Regions from separate parts of the Methylosinus sp. KRF6 genome, predicted to be linked through region 3. Evidence: predicted binding sites of a transcription regulator. Region 3 holds the regulator's gene; each other region holds the start of a gene.
The links. Region 3 encodes LexA, which represses DNA repair genes until DNA is damaged. Its sites were predicted from a motif close to TGTTCNNNNTGTGTTCNG; they were not measured.

Region 1 (4,682 bases), on a different contig from region 3:
TATACTCCGCCGTACTGCGCAAACTCCCGATCAGGAACACTATGAACGACTTTCGCGTCTGAAACGGTTAGCAAGGACGCAACCCCATCGACCGAAACAGCCAAAAGCATCTGCCCGTCTGGAGAAAACGCGACCGAACGGATTACGCCGCCCAGCTTGTTCGATTGCGCGAGCAATTCAGGGGAGATGCTGCTGCTTTCGATTTCGCTGCGGTAGCGCATCACTTGGCGGTTGATTTCTTTCGCAATGATCGCCTGCGCGGACGTATTGACTTCATCGCCGGAGGCGCTGAACGACGTTACAACTGTCAGGGCCGACACCAGAAATGCTCGTTCGAAAGACATTGATCGTCTCAAATCTGAATTGTTCGTAGGAGGCCAACCGCGCGAGCGTCCCTAGGTTCATTCACGAACGGATGGCGCGCCGTCGAGAGGCGGCACAGGCGACACGTTACTCCTACAGCTTCCTCATCTTCGTCTTCATCGATCATCCCCACATCCCCCGCATCTTCGCCCGCACATCGACTCGCAGCCCACCCCCGGCGAGACGCTCGCCCGCGGCCGCCGCGGCGGGCCAGCTCACGCAATCGTAAAACCGCAGCATCTCCGCTGGAATGAAGCGCGTGCGCGCGGCGTAGACGTGCCGGTCGCCCTGCGCCGGCTGGCCATGGGTGAAAAATCGCTGCGGCGTCACCAGACGCAGGCTGTCCTTCGCGCGCGTCATCGCGACATAGAGCAGCCGGCGCTCCTCCTCAATCTCCGCCGCTGTTCCTGTCGCGAGATCGGAGGGGATGCAGCCGTCGACGCAGTTCAGCACGAAGACCGACTTCCACTCCTGCCCCTTGGCGGAATGAATCGTCGAGAGAATGAGATAATCCTCGTCGCGCAGCGGCGGGCCCGCCTCGTCGCTGGTCGCGTCCGGAGGGTCGAGCGTCAGCTCGGTGAGGAAGCGCTCGCGCGAGGGATAACAGGCGGCGATCTGCTCGAGCTGGACGAGATCGGCGAGGCGGCTCGGCGCGTCCTCGTGCAGGCGCTCGAGATGCGGCTCATACCAGCGGCGCGCCGCTTCCATTTCCGCCGGCCAGCCCTCTCGCGCATGCAGCATTCGCAGCGTTGCGACGAGGCCGCGCCACTCTTCCCCGGCGCGCGGCGGCGTCGGCGCCTCGGCGAGACAGGCGAGCGGGTCCGGGCGCTCGATGAGGAAATCGAGAATCTTCTGCGCGGAGGAGGGGCCGACGCCGGGCAGAATTTGCAGAATGCGAAAACCGGCGACGCGATCGCGCGGGTTCTGCGCGAAGCGCAGCAGAGCGAGCACATCCTTCACATGGGCGCTGTCGAGGAACTTCAGCCCGCCGAATTTCACGAAGGGAATGTTGCGGCGCGCGAGCTCCAGCTCCAACATGGCGCTGTGATGCGAGGCGCGGAATAACGTCGCCTGCTGCTTCAGCGTCACGCCCGCTTCGCGCGCCTCGAGCACGCGCTCGGCGATGAAGCGCGCCTGATCGCTCTCGTCGCGTACGGTGACGAGCTGCGGCCGCTCCAAGGAGCGGCGCTCGGTCCAGAGGCTCTTGGCGTAGCGCTCGGCGGCGAGCGAGATGACGGCGTTGGCCGCGGCGAGGATCGGCTCGGTCGAGCGATAATTGTGGTCGAGCGTGACGACCTCCGCCGGCGGCGTGAAGCTCTTTGGAAACTCGAGAATGTTGCGCACCGTGGCGGCGCGGAAGGCATAGATGGATTGGGCGTCGTCGCCGACGACGGTGAGCCCCTGGCCCTTCGGCTTCAAGGCGAGCAGGATGGAGGCCTGGAGGCGATTGGTGTCCTGATATTCGTCGACGAGGATGTGATCGAAGCGGCCGCCGATCTCCTCGGCGAGTGCTTCATCCTGCATCATCTGCGCCCAATAGAGCAGGAGATCGTCGTAATCGAGAACATTCTGCGCCTGCTTCGCCTCGACATAGGCAGCGAATAAGCGTCGCAGCTCCTCATGCCAGCGCGCGCACCAGGGGAAGGCGCCGAGCAGCGCCTGCTCCAGCGGGGTTTCCGCGTTCACGGCGCGGGAGTAGATCGCGAGGCACGTGCCCTTGGTGGGGAAGCGGCTCTCGGTCTTGGAGAAGCCGAGCTCGTGGCGGATGAGATTCATAAGATCGGCGGAATCTTCGCGATCATGGATCGTGAATGCGGGATCGAAGCCGATGGCGCAGGCGTATTCGCGCAGCAGCCTGGCGCCGATCGCGTGAAATGTGCCGGTCCAGGCGAGGACATCGCCGCCGCCCTTGGCGCCCAGCGCCTCGGCGCAGATGCGCTCGACCCGGCGCATCATCTCGGCGGCGGCGCGGCGGGAGAAGGTCATCAGCAACATGCGCTGGGGATCGGCGCCTCGGACGATGAGATGCGCGACCCGATGGGCCAGCGTGTTCGTCTTGCCGGAGCCGGCGCCCGCAATGATGAGCAACGGGCCACCGGCGGGGGCCGACAAGCCGTCAGGAAGCCCGTGCTCGACGGCGCGGCGTTGTTCGGCGTTGAGCTTTTCGAGATAGGCGACGGCGGTCATGGGCGAATCGGTGGCGTGAGCGGGCCTGCGGACTGAACCATAATTCTTGTTTTGTTCGCAATGACCTTGTGTCTCGAAGGAGGAAAGGTGAAGCTGGCGGCCCGGTTCGAATTTCCGTGAGGCGCCAGAGTTCCTCGTTCGCCGTCCCGAACGAGGAGGTTGCGCCAGAAGGAGACGTTCGACGCCGGTCGATCTCGAAGACCTCGATCGCAGCGCTCGACACCGAGCGAAGTCCACACTCAATTCCATCCGATGATCGTGGAGCAGACCACGTTCGGCTGATAACGCTTGTCCGTGAGATACTGGTTGATGTTAGAAAGCAGCCGCGCTTCGTCGCTCTCATGGGAAAGCTCCTGCGCGACGAAGTCACGATCACCGAGATTGGCGATCGCTGCCAGGATTGCCTTACGGCGTTCGTGCTTTGGATTCGAACTCAGCGCTTCCCTCAGCGGGCCGACCAGTTTCGACGCCCAGCGCTTGTCCGCGTAGCACGCGCCTTTGATCCTCGCCAATCGATCGATCGCCCGCGGATCGAGATCGGCGCCAAAGGGAAGAAGATAAGGCGTAGGATCGACGCCGAGGCGCCCGACAGCGGGCAGCAATATTTCCTGCACGGCTCGTCCGCGATCGAGCAGCGCGACGATCTGATCGGCGTAGGGCTCGAGATATGCGGGGGCCAATCGAGGGAATGTGTAGGCAGCCTGGCGCGCGGCTGTGTAATCCGGCCCTATCCCATCGGTCGCGATTATTTGAAGAATGTCCGGCATCAGCGCATTTGTGACGACGGGGTTATGCTCGAATATTCTATCGAAAGACATGGGCGATCGGATGCGCCGGTCATGCGCGATCCGGCGCAAGAAGTCGATCGAGGGCGGAGACCACTCCTTCATATTGGTCGCGTGCTCGAGCCAATCCTGTATCGGCTTAGCCTGTTGGGGATCGAAGGTCTCGGTCTGCGGCAGGTTCAGAGCGGCGAGAGCCTCTCTGGTCATCAAATCGTTGACGCCCTGCCCGCTCCTAGGCTTGGTTTCGACCGCCGCCACGCCGGCCGGCGGCTCGAGCGAAAGACCGAGGCGCGCCAAGGTCCCGTTGAGCGAAATCTGATCGATGACAATGCGACGCCTCATGATATCGAGGCCTTCGCTGTGCATGCCGTCCATGATCGGACCCCAGATCGCCGGGACCACGGCCACATCGACTCCGACTTCCGTTTGATGGAAGATTTCAGTTGCTTCGCCGCCTTCCCGCCAATGCGCGGTGACGATTCTGGTGGTCCGTGGAACCACCAGTCGCAGCGGGTTCGGCTCATCATGTGGAAGGCGCGACAAGGCGTCGAATTGGATCGTCAACTCGGGCGCTTCTCCGGAGTCTCGCGCCAGCAGGACGCAAGTCGCGGTTTCCGACATCGGGCCGCCAGGCGCGGCGCAGCTTTTTCCGCGCTCGAGCCTGTAGAGCGAGCCGGCCGCGGCTCCATCGACCATGACAACCCGCACCCATTCGACCCGACCATAGGTGAGCAGAGCGCGGCATTCGTATCCGCAGGCGTCCTGATCCATGAACGTCTGATCGTAATCGGCGGAGCGACGACGAATCTCCAGGGACGTCACCCCGATCAGCCCCGGGGGCGCAAAATCAAATCGCTTGAAGGGTATCGAGACCTCTTCTGCTCGCCTCTGGGCGTCGTATCCAGGGACAATGGCGACGGTCGCTATGATCCCGGCGGAGAGCGCGACGCCTTCCCAGCCCGAGCCGAAGCGCCGACAGACGACGGCCGGCAAGGCGCAAACGCCGTAGACGAACACGGTCGCCGACAAAATGATCGGCAAGCCAAGTCCCAATGTGAGAAGCGCCACTGCGATCGCCACGTCGCGGACCGTCATCAAGGCCGCGAGAGCGCCGGCTATGGCAATAGCGACAAAGTACTTTAGTAATATCATGCGCGCCTCGAAATCGGCTCTTCGACCTCGCGGCAGTGAATAGCCGCGCCATGACAAGGATCTGTTAAATCGGATACGCCCACTGAAAAGGACAACTCACGTCATGCCCCGAATTAGATGGCTCGCCAGGGACGTCGGAACGATCGAGAATCTGTTGACCTCTGAGGCGTGTGACGACTACATCCGCCTCAGCGA
Region 2 (4,682 bases), 390 kb from region 3:
GTCGAGGAGCCGTCGCCCTGCTCGAACTCCTCGAAAATAATGTCGCGCGCCGCCGGCGCGACCCCGGGGCCGGTGTCGGCGACGCGGAACACGAGCGCGCCCTCGGCGTCGCGCTCGACACGCAGGCCGACGCCGCCGCTCGCGGTGAAATTGACGGCGTTGCCGGCGAGATTGACCAGCACCTGGCGCACGCGCGCGGCGTCGCCGGCGACCGTCTCCGGCGCGTCCGGCGCGATATAGCTCGCGATTTCGAGATGCTTGGCCTGGGCGCGCGGCGCCAGCAGCTCGACGACGCCCTCGACCAGCGGCGCGAGCGCGAAAGGCTCGACCTCGAGCTCGATCTTGCCGGCCTCGATCTTGGAGAAGTCGAGAATATCGTCGATGAGCTGGGCGAGCGAGCGGCCGGAGGCGGCGATCGCCTCCACATAGCTCGCCTGCTCGGCGTCGAGCCGCGTCGCCGCCAGCAATTGCGCGAGGCCGAGCACGCCATTGAGCGGCGTGCGGATTTCATGGCTCACCGTGGCGAGGAAGCGCGATTTGGCCTGGCTCGCGGCTTCGGCGCGGTCGCGCGCGGCGGCGGCGGCGCGCAGCTCCCAGATTTCGTCGCGCAATCCCTCGAGCTCGGTCTCCACCGCTCGGCGCCGGCGCGTTCGGCGCGCGCGCGCGAGCCACAGCCAGCCGGCCGCGGCGAAGGCCGCGAGAGAAGCGAGCGCGATGAGAACGCAAGAGGGAACAGCAGGCATTCGGGCGGTCCAGAACCTTTTCGATCGACCTCGTTGTTTCACGACAATCGAGAGAAAGTATGAATTGGCGGGGGAAGCGCGAGCCGAACCTCGGCGCTTCGCTAATGAAGGCTTGCGCAGGCTCTCGAAAAAGCCGGACTTTTTCCGGCTCAGGCGGCGACCCGTGCGCGGGCGGAGCCGCCGCGATAGGCGAGCGCTTCGGCGAGATGGCGACGCGTCACGGCCTCGGAGCCGTCGAGATCGGCGATGGTGCGGGCGAGCTTCAGCGCGCGATGGAAGCCGCGCGCCGAGAGCGCCAGACGTTCGGCCGCATCGCGGATCAGCGCCGTCCCAGAGGCGTCGAGCGCCGCGATTTTCTCGATCGCGCTCGCCGGAGCGCTGGCGTTGGTGGCGTCGCCCGGAAGGCCGAGCTTCTCGTAACGTCGTCGCTGGCGGTCGCGCGCGGCGGCGACGCGGGCCGCGACCTCGGCCGAGCCCTCGGCCGGAGGCGGCAGCACGAGATCGGCCGCCGAGACGGCCGGAACCTCGATCCGAAGATCGAAACGGTCGATCAGCGGGCCCGAGAGCCGCGCCTGATATTGCGCGACGCAGCGCTCATTGGGCTGGCGGCGGCAGGCGAAGCCGGGGTCGAGCGCATGGCCGCAGCGGCACGGATTCATCGCCGCGACGAGTTGGAAACGGGCCGGATAGACGGCGCGGTGATTGGCCCGCGAGACGAGGATTTCGCCGGTCTCCAGCGGCTGCCGCAGGCTGTCGAGCGCCTGCGCCTGAAACTCCGGCAATTCGTCGAGGAACAGAACGCCATTATGGGCGAGCGATATCTCGCCCGGCCGCGCGTGGGAGCCGCCGCCGGCGAGCGCCGCCATGGAGGCCGAATGATGCGGCGCGCGAAACGGCCGCCGATCGGTGAGCTCGCCGCCGGCGATCTCGCCGGCGACGGAATGGATCATCGAGACTTCCAGCAGCTCCCGCGGCGACAGCGGCGGCAATATGGACGGAAGCCGCGCCGCCAGCATGGATTTGCCGGCGCCGGGCGGGCCGTTCATCAGCAGATTGTGGCCGCCGGCCGCCGCGATTTCCAGCGCCCGCTTGGCGCTCTCCTGGCCCTTGATGTCGGCGAGGTCCGGCAGGCCCGCCGCAATGGCGCGCACCGCCGGCGCGGGCCGGGAGAGAACCTGCGTTCCTTTCAGATGATTGACGAGCTGGATCAGCGACCGCGGCGCGACCACTTCCATTTCGCTGGACGCCCAGGCGGCCTCCGGCCCGCATCGACGCGGGCAGATGAGCCCTTGGCCGCGCATATTGGCGGCGACCGCGGCGGGCAGAACGCCGGCGACCGGCGCGATGGCGCCGTCGAGTCCCAATTCCCCGAGCACGGTGAAGCCGTCCAGCGCGTCCGACGGAATGGCGCCGATCGCCGCCATCACGCCGAGCGCGATCGGCAGATCGTAATGGCTGCCTTCCTTGGGCATGTCCGCCGGCGCGAGATTGACGGTGATGCGCTTGGCCGGCAGCGCGAGGCCGGAGGCGACGAGCGCCGCCCGCACCCGCTCCCGCGATTCGGCGACGGCCTTGTCGGCGAGGCCGACGAGCGTGAACACCACATTGCCGCTGGCGATCTGCACTTGAACGTCGACCGGCTTGGCTTCGATCCCTTCGAAGGCGACCGTCGAGACCCTGACCACCATGGCGACAGCTCCGAACCCGTTTTCCAATCGCTCTGACGCAAACGTCGCCATAGTAGACGCGTCGCCCCGCCTCGGCAAGAACAATATGAGAACGAAATTTTGCCGCGCTTCGGCAACGGCCCGCTAACCGGCGAGAGCTAGTCTCGCCGGCCGGACGAGCAGGATGGGTTTTTTGAGGATTTGAGAAACGACGCCATCGTGCGGCCGCGCTCGCGTGACCTAAAGAGCGCGAATTTCCCTGAACGCGGGTAGGCGAAATGGCTCGGAAAAAACGAAAGACGTCGGTCTTTGGCGTTGCGGCTGTCGTGGCCTGCGCCTCGGTTTTGGGCTTCGCGCCGGGCTTGGGCGCGGCGAGCGCGCGAGCGGCCGAATGCGGGCGCAATGGCGAGGGGTTCGAGGCCTGGCTCGGCGGTTTCGAGCGAGAGGCCGCGGCGGCGGGAATTTCAAAGCCGACGATCGATGCGGCGCTCGGCGACGTCTTCTATGATCGCTCGGTAATCTCGCACGACCGCGGGCAGAAGGTGTTTCGCCAGACTTTCGAGCAATTTTCGGCGCGCATGGCCAATTCGTTTCGCGTCCGCAAGGGGCGCTCGCTGCTGCAGAAACATGCGGCGCTGTTCAAGCGCATCGAGCAGAAATATGGCGTGCCGGGGCCGGTTCTCGTCGCCATATGGGGGCTGGAGACGGATTTCGGCGCTTATCTCGGCGATTTCGCGACGATTCGGGCGCTGGCGACGCTCGCTTATGATTGCCGGCGTTCGGAAAAATTCCGCGGCGAATTGCTCGACGCTCTGCGCATCGTCCAGCGCGGCGATCTCGATCCCGCGCAAATGCGCGGCGCCTGGGCCGGCGAAATCGGCCAGACGCAGTTCATGCCCTCGTCCTATTTGAAATTCGCCGTCGATTTCGACGGCGACGGCAAGCGCGATCTCGTTCACGACACGGCGGATGTGCTCGCCTCCACCGCCAATTTCCTGCAGGGCTCCGGCTGGAAGCCGGGCGCCGGCTGGAACGAGGGCGAGCCCAATTTCCCCGCGCTGCTCGAATGGAACAAGGCGAAGGTCTATTCCAAGACCATCGCGCTGCTCGCCGAGAAGATCGGAGGCGCCGGCGACTGAGCGGCCTTCGCCGCTCGGCGGATTATTCCGCCGGCTCGGCGTCCGCCGTCTTCAGCGGATGTATCGGCCGATGCCGCAGATAGACGAAGAACATGGCGACGACGCCTATGCCCATCAGCAGATAGAGGGGGAGCGTGCGCATGAAGCTCATTCCCACAGAGAAGGGAAAGCGCGACACCCATCGCTCGCCATGCTCGCCGGTCACGGTGACGATGCCGACGAAATAGCCCGCGTCGGGAAAATAGTGCTCGAAATTGATCGTGCCGGTCGGATAGAGGCGCGGACCGCGATAGGCGACAGTGACCGCGTCGATATCGGCATTCTCCTTCTCCTCGCCGCCGACGTCTTTGACGATTCGGATCTCCACCGCCATGTCGCGCAGCTCGTCCTGCTCGGCGTCGAGCGCGATGATGGTGTGGCCGGTCGCCGGAATATCCTCGCAGAACTCGTTTTTCGAGGCGTCGGGAAGATAGCCGGTGAAATTCATGATGTCGGGGCCGACGAACAGGCGGCATCGCCCTTCGGCGGAGCCGAGCCGGCCATGCGCCGAGGCGGGCGACGCCGCGGCGAGCAGCGTCAGCAGCAGGACGAGGAGAGCGGGCGGAGAGAAACGAGTCGCAGAGCGCAGAAACCCATCGATCGACCGCCAGAACGGGGCAAGACCGCTGTCGGGCATGATGATTCCCCCATGGAGCATTTTGTGCGCGCCTCGTTTCCCCGGACAGGCTCGCTTCGACGACGAAACGAGAGCCGGATCGCGAGACCCGGTCGCTCGCCGCCCGCGACAATGCGGCATGTTAGCGCATTCTCTGGGAGCGGCAAGAGCGCGAGCGGGCGGCGCGAGCGGCGAGTGGAGCGATCTGCGCTCTTCCCATCGCCCGCGATAGTTTTCGAACGCGGCGGGCGATCAATACTGCATGTTTTTCTTGAAGCTTGTTGGACGAGGCGCGGACTTCGCCGGATTTGCCGCACGGACTCTTGTTTTTCCTCCGCTCGCACGCCATATTCGGCGGCGAGGACCGCGCCGATTGGCCGGATGACCGGCCGCGCGGCCTTTTACGAGAGGATGCTATGTCCAATTTCGACCGCAACACGAGCTTCGGCTATCGGGGCGGCGTCTCCCGAGCCGGCAC
Region 3 (4,682 bases):
CTTCGCCTCGTATTCCGCGAGATAGCGGCGAAGCGTGTTGACGGAATAGCATCGGAAAGCATTCTTGCCCTTTATGTCGATCAGCGGGCGCTTGCTCAGTTCCTCGAGGCCCTTCGCCCGCGCGACCGAGCCCTTGCGGAGTGTGAGGAGCTTGTCGAACTCGGGTCCGAAAACGCCAATGATCGCGGCTATGTCGGTCTTGAAAGAGCGGGGCTCGGCGGGCTGTGAAGAGGCTTTCAAACGCTCTTGAAGGCCGAGCGGAAGGCTGTCGGCGCGGACTTGGAAATTTGTTCCCTTTCGCCCGCCTCGTCCGGGGATTTCGCGGACCTCTAGCACCTTCCCAAGATACGGCTTGCCAGCTTTGGCCCGTCCGAGCGCCTTGCGAGCCGCGCGGGGTGTGATCCCGCAAAGGTCCGCGAACCCGTTCGAGTCGAGCCAATCGGCGCTCATATCAAGCTGCCTTCAAGGAAACTGCTTCGAGAATGCGTGTGCGCAGTGACCTTGCGGCCGGCCCGTCCCTTCCCCCGGTGAGCGCGGCCGTCGCCCATTGGCGTGATATCCGATTTTCACGGCACCATTTCGCAAATGAACCGCCCTGTTCTACAAAGGCGGCTCGAACGCGAATGAGGAGTTCGGGAGACGGAACCATGGATTGCATCCGACTTCGTATTTGAGGTCAAAATGCAATCTGATTGCGTTTCGCTATCGTGTCAAGGCCATGCTGAAGAACTCCACCGCCACCTTTTTGGAAAAAGTCAAATTGGCGCTCGGCACCGACCGGGATGCAGATTTGGCCGCTCGCCTTGGTGTTGGAAAAAGCACTATCGCGAGTTGGCGACTTCGTGAAGAAATACCAAAGAAAAAGCTTAAGGTAATAGAGGAGCTTAGCGGTATAAGGTTCGATAGCGTCCGCACAGACACTATCGAGGGCAACAGCGTTGTGCTTTCTGTGACGAGGATTGCATATCTCCATGCCGTTGGAGTCGCTTTTAACTCATCCTCTCCGCACTCCATAAATGCAATTGTTTCGTATTTGATCGCAAATGAGCAAGAGCTTCTTGAAAAAATAGTAAGCCGTGTGCAATCTGAGGCAAAGCACCAGCTGACCGAAGATGATCTAATCTCGTTGGTCCAGCGGGCCTACGACGGCAAGTTCATGAGCGCGGGCGAGCTTACGGGGGTCATTCGTGTCGAACAAGGTTCCTCAATTGGTTCCTCAAGCGATGGCCCGCCAGACGAGCGGTTCCTCAATCCGAACGGTAAATAGCGCCTTATTTCAAACCTTTACGGCCCGCAGCATTCCCGAATGATGGTTCCTCAATCGGTTCCTCAATCTGCCTCATCTATATATCTGAATTTACTAGCTTTGCTGACATGGATTTCCAAATATCGATGTCCGGCGCGCTCAAATAGCGATGGCCGCTCCAATCCTTATAGCGCCTCCCGTGAGAAGTGGCGAGTACGGGACGAGCGCAATGTCCACTTGCGGAACGCAGGGCGAACGCATAATGTCGTGTTCATGATTTGTTTATGAAGCCGCGCCAACATAAGTGGAAGCGCGCCGCAGGCGGGGCGGCGCCGGGGGGCTCCTATGCTGACCAAGAAACAGAGCGATTTGCTGCGCTTCATCCATGAGCGGCTGAAGGAGACGGGCGTGCCGCCCTCCTTCGACGAGATGAAGGACGCGCTCGATCTGCGCTCCAAATCCGGCATTCACCGGCTCATTCTCGCGCTCGAGGAGCGCGGCTTCATCCGCCGCCTGCCCAATCGCGCCCGCGCGCTCGAGGTGCTGCGCCTCCCTGAATCGGCGACGCCCCGCGTCGCCGCGCGCGGCGGCAAATTCTCGCCCTCGGTCATAGAGGGCGCGCTCGGCCGCGTGCGGCCCGTCCCGGCCGGCGAGCCCGAGTCCGATCAGCAGGTGGCGATCCCGGTCATGGGCCGCATCGCCGCGGGCACGCCCATCTCCGCGCTGCAGAATCGCAGCCACACCATCAGCCTGCCGCCGGATATGCTCGGTGGCGGCGAGCATTTCGCGCTCGAGGTGCGTGGCGATTCGATGATCGAGGCCGGCATTCTCGACGGCGACGTCGTCGTGGTGCGCAAGCAGGACAGCGCCGACACCGGCGATATCGTCGTCGCCCTCATCGACGACGAGGAGGCGACATTGAAGCGCCTGCGCAAGCGCGGCGCGTCAATAGCGCTAGAGGCCGCCAATCCGGCTTATGAGACGCGCATTTTCGGGCCCGATCGCGTCCGCATCCAGGGTCGTCTGGTCAGCCTTCTGCGCAAATACTGAAGGGCGCGCGCCGCCACGATCTCGCCGCCCTTTGCCGCCATGGTCCGGCCTCGCGCGCTATTGGCGCGCGGGCCTGTCGGCGCGGCCGCCCTTTCGAAAGAAGCGCGCTCCGTCGCGCGCGACCGTGCGGCCCGGCCCGCCTCTTTCTGCCCCGCCTCTTTCTGCATGGACGATGGAATGTCGCACTCGACCGGCCCAATGCGCGAAATCGAAGGATCGAAACCCTCGAGCCTCGGCCGCCGCCTGCCTTTCGCGCGCCTTTCCCGGCGCTGGCTGATCGTGATGGGCGCCGTCGTGACGGTGGCGCTCGGCGCGGCCCTCGCGCCCTGGACCTTCTCCACCAGCGCTCTGCTCGAGGAGATTTCCGGCCAGCTCAATTCCTCCGCTGGTCTCTTCATCGCCGCCAAGGGGCGCTCGACCTTCTCGGTCCTCCCCCGTCCGCACATCACCATAGACGGCATCGCCTTCGCGGACCCGACCGCGGCGCTCACCATCGAGGCGGAGCGATTGCACGGCAATGTGCTGCTGCTGCCGCTGCTCGCCGGCCGTCTCGAGATCGCCGACATAGAGCTCGTTCGCCCCGCCATCGAGATCGATCTCGACCGCAAGCCGATGAGCGCGGCAGGCGCCGCCGTGCGCGCGGCGGCGGCGCGGCCCTCGACTGCCGCGGCGGAAAAGGCCGATCGCGCCCGGCTCGGCGGCGTCGCCATCGTTTCCGGCGCGGCCCATGTCAAATATGCCGGCGGCGAAGAGACACTGCGCGACATAGAGGCCAGTCTCGACTGGCGCACGGTCGGCTCGCCCGCGACGCTCGACCTCGCCTTCTCCTGGCGCGGCGAGCGACCGCGCGGCACGCTGTGGGTGCTCAAGCCCGGCGCCCTTCTGCGTGGCGAGCAAACGGCGGTCACCGTGCGGCTCGATTCCGACAGCTTGCGGGCGGAGGCGGAGGGCTTCGGCCAGCTCGGCCCCAAGCCCCGCTTTATGGGGCGGCTCACCGCCTCCTCGCCCTCGCTGCGCCATGCGCTCGCCCTCGCCAATGTGAGCGCGCCGCTGCCCGGGCCTTTCGAGAATGTCCAGCTTTCCGCCAAAGCCAGCGTCGGCCTGCGCGATTTCCAGCTCACCGATCTGAAGCTCTCGGCCGACGACAATGAGTTCGAGGGCTCCTTCGGGCTGCGCCACGAGGGCGACAAGCCGATCGTCCATGCGACGCTCGCCAGCAATTACGTGTCGCTGAAGCCGATGGTCGCCGATCTGCCGCCGCTCTCCGGCGCCGACGGCCAGTGGAGCCGCGACGCTTTCGTTTTGCCGGATATTCAGAACGCCGATGTCGATCTGCGCCTTTCGGCGACGCGCGCCCGCGTTCTGCGGCTCAATCTCGAGGACGCCGCTCTGTCGCTGCTGCTGCGCGGCGGCCGGCTCGAGCTCGCTCTCGCCGAGGCGGCGGCTTATAAGGGAACCGTGAAGGGCCGCGCCATTTTCGCCGCCAATGCGGCGGGCGCGCTGGAATTCCACGCCAATGCGCAGCTGACCGGCGTCGACGCCGGCGCGCTCGCCTGGGACGCCGCCGCGCGGCCCGATCTCGGCGGCGCGCTGGACGCCAATTTCACGCTCGACGCCACTGGCGACAGCGTCGCGCAGCTCATGCGCGATCTCGACGGCCGCGCCACCCTCACGCTGAGCGAGGGCGAGGTCGACGGCATAGACCTGGAGCGCGCGCTGCGCCGCATCGACAAGCGGCCCTTGTCGAGCGCGATGGACATTCGCTCCGGTCACTCGCTGGTGGATCGCGCCAGCGCGACCATCAAAATCGTCAAGGGAACCGCGAATATAGAGGATGGCCAAGCGCATGGGCCGGGCTTCGCGCTGGCCTTCGCCGGCCAGGCGCGCATCCCGGAGCGCAGCCTCGCGATGAAGGCGCAGGCCAATGAGGCCGACGCCGCCGGCAAGCCGCGCGAGAAGGGCGTGCAGATCGGCTTCGATCTCTCCGGCGCTTGGGACGATCCCGTCTTCGCGCCGGACGCCGCCGCGCTGATCAAGCGCTCGGGCGCCGCCGCGCCGCTGCTGCCGCGCGTGGAGCCGGAGGGTGGGGCGGCGAAGGAGCGGTGAGGGTCGTCTCGAGCCACTCGTCGACGGTGACGGCAACCGAGCGCTTCTGCTATAAAACGCGGCGTCCATCCTCGGTTTCGAAGTGGCGCACATGACTGACGAATATTTCTCAAATCGCCTGCTCGACGGCGAGCGTGTTCTCTGGTCGGGCCAGCCGGCTCGCGGTCTGTCGCTGCGTAATCGCGACGTTTTTCAAATCCCCTTCAGCCTGCTCTGGTGTGGATTCGCAGTGTTTTGGACGATTTCCGCCAGCCAGATGAACGCGCCCTGGTTCTTCATT

Region 1: KP010_RS21575 (ATP-dependent helicase) is a predicted target of LexA. The motif match lies at 2,592-2,609, and genes of this name have one in related genera.
Region 2: KP010_RS18005 (YifB family Mg chelatase-like AAA ATPase) is a predicted target of LexA. The motif match lies at 2,508-2,525, and genes of this name have one in related genera.

What each region holds. Positions count from the first base shown of each region.
Region 1 is NZ_JAHLJF010000013.1:8,571-13,252, reverse strand. Features, by position in the region: gene KP010_RS21580 (WD40 repeat domain-containing protein) at 1-320, opposite strand, end outside; gene KP010_RS21575 (ATP-dependent helicase) at 487-2,550, opposite strand; gene KP010_RS21570 (hypothetical protein) at 2,790-4,430, opposite strand; gene KP010_RS21565 (2OG-Fe(II) oxygenase) at 4,642-4,682, shown strand, end outside.
Region 2 is NZ_JAHLJF010000001.1:3,788,362-3,793,043, reverse strand. Features, by position in the region: gene KP010_RS18010 (ATP-binding protein) at 1-743, opposite strand, end outside; gene KP010_RS18005 (YifB family Mg chelatase-like AAA ATPase) at 893-2,431, opposite strand; gene KP010_RS18000 (lytic transglycosylase domain-containing protein) at 2,689-3,549, shown strand; gene KP010_RS17995 (hypothetical protein) at 3,572-4,225, opposite strand; gene KP010_RS17990 (Bax inhibitor-1/YccA family protein) at 4,621-4,682, shown strand, end outside.
Region 3 is NZ_JAHLJF010000001.1:3,402,534-3,407,215, forward strand. Features, by position in the region: gene KP010_RS16040 (transposase family protein) at 1-240, opposite strand, end outside; gene KP010_RS16045 (helix-turn-helix domain-containing protein) at 719-1,267, shown strand; gene lexA (transcriptional repressor LexA) at 1,592-2,296, shown strand; gene KP010_RS16055 (AsmA family protein) at 2,495-4,402, shown strand; gene KP010_RS16060 (hypothetical protein) at 4,512-4,682, opposite strand, start outside.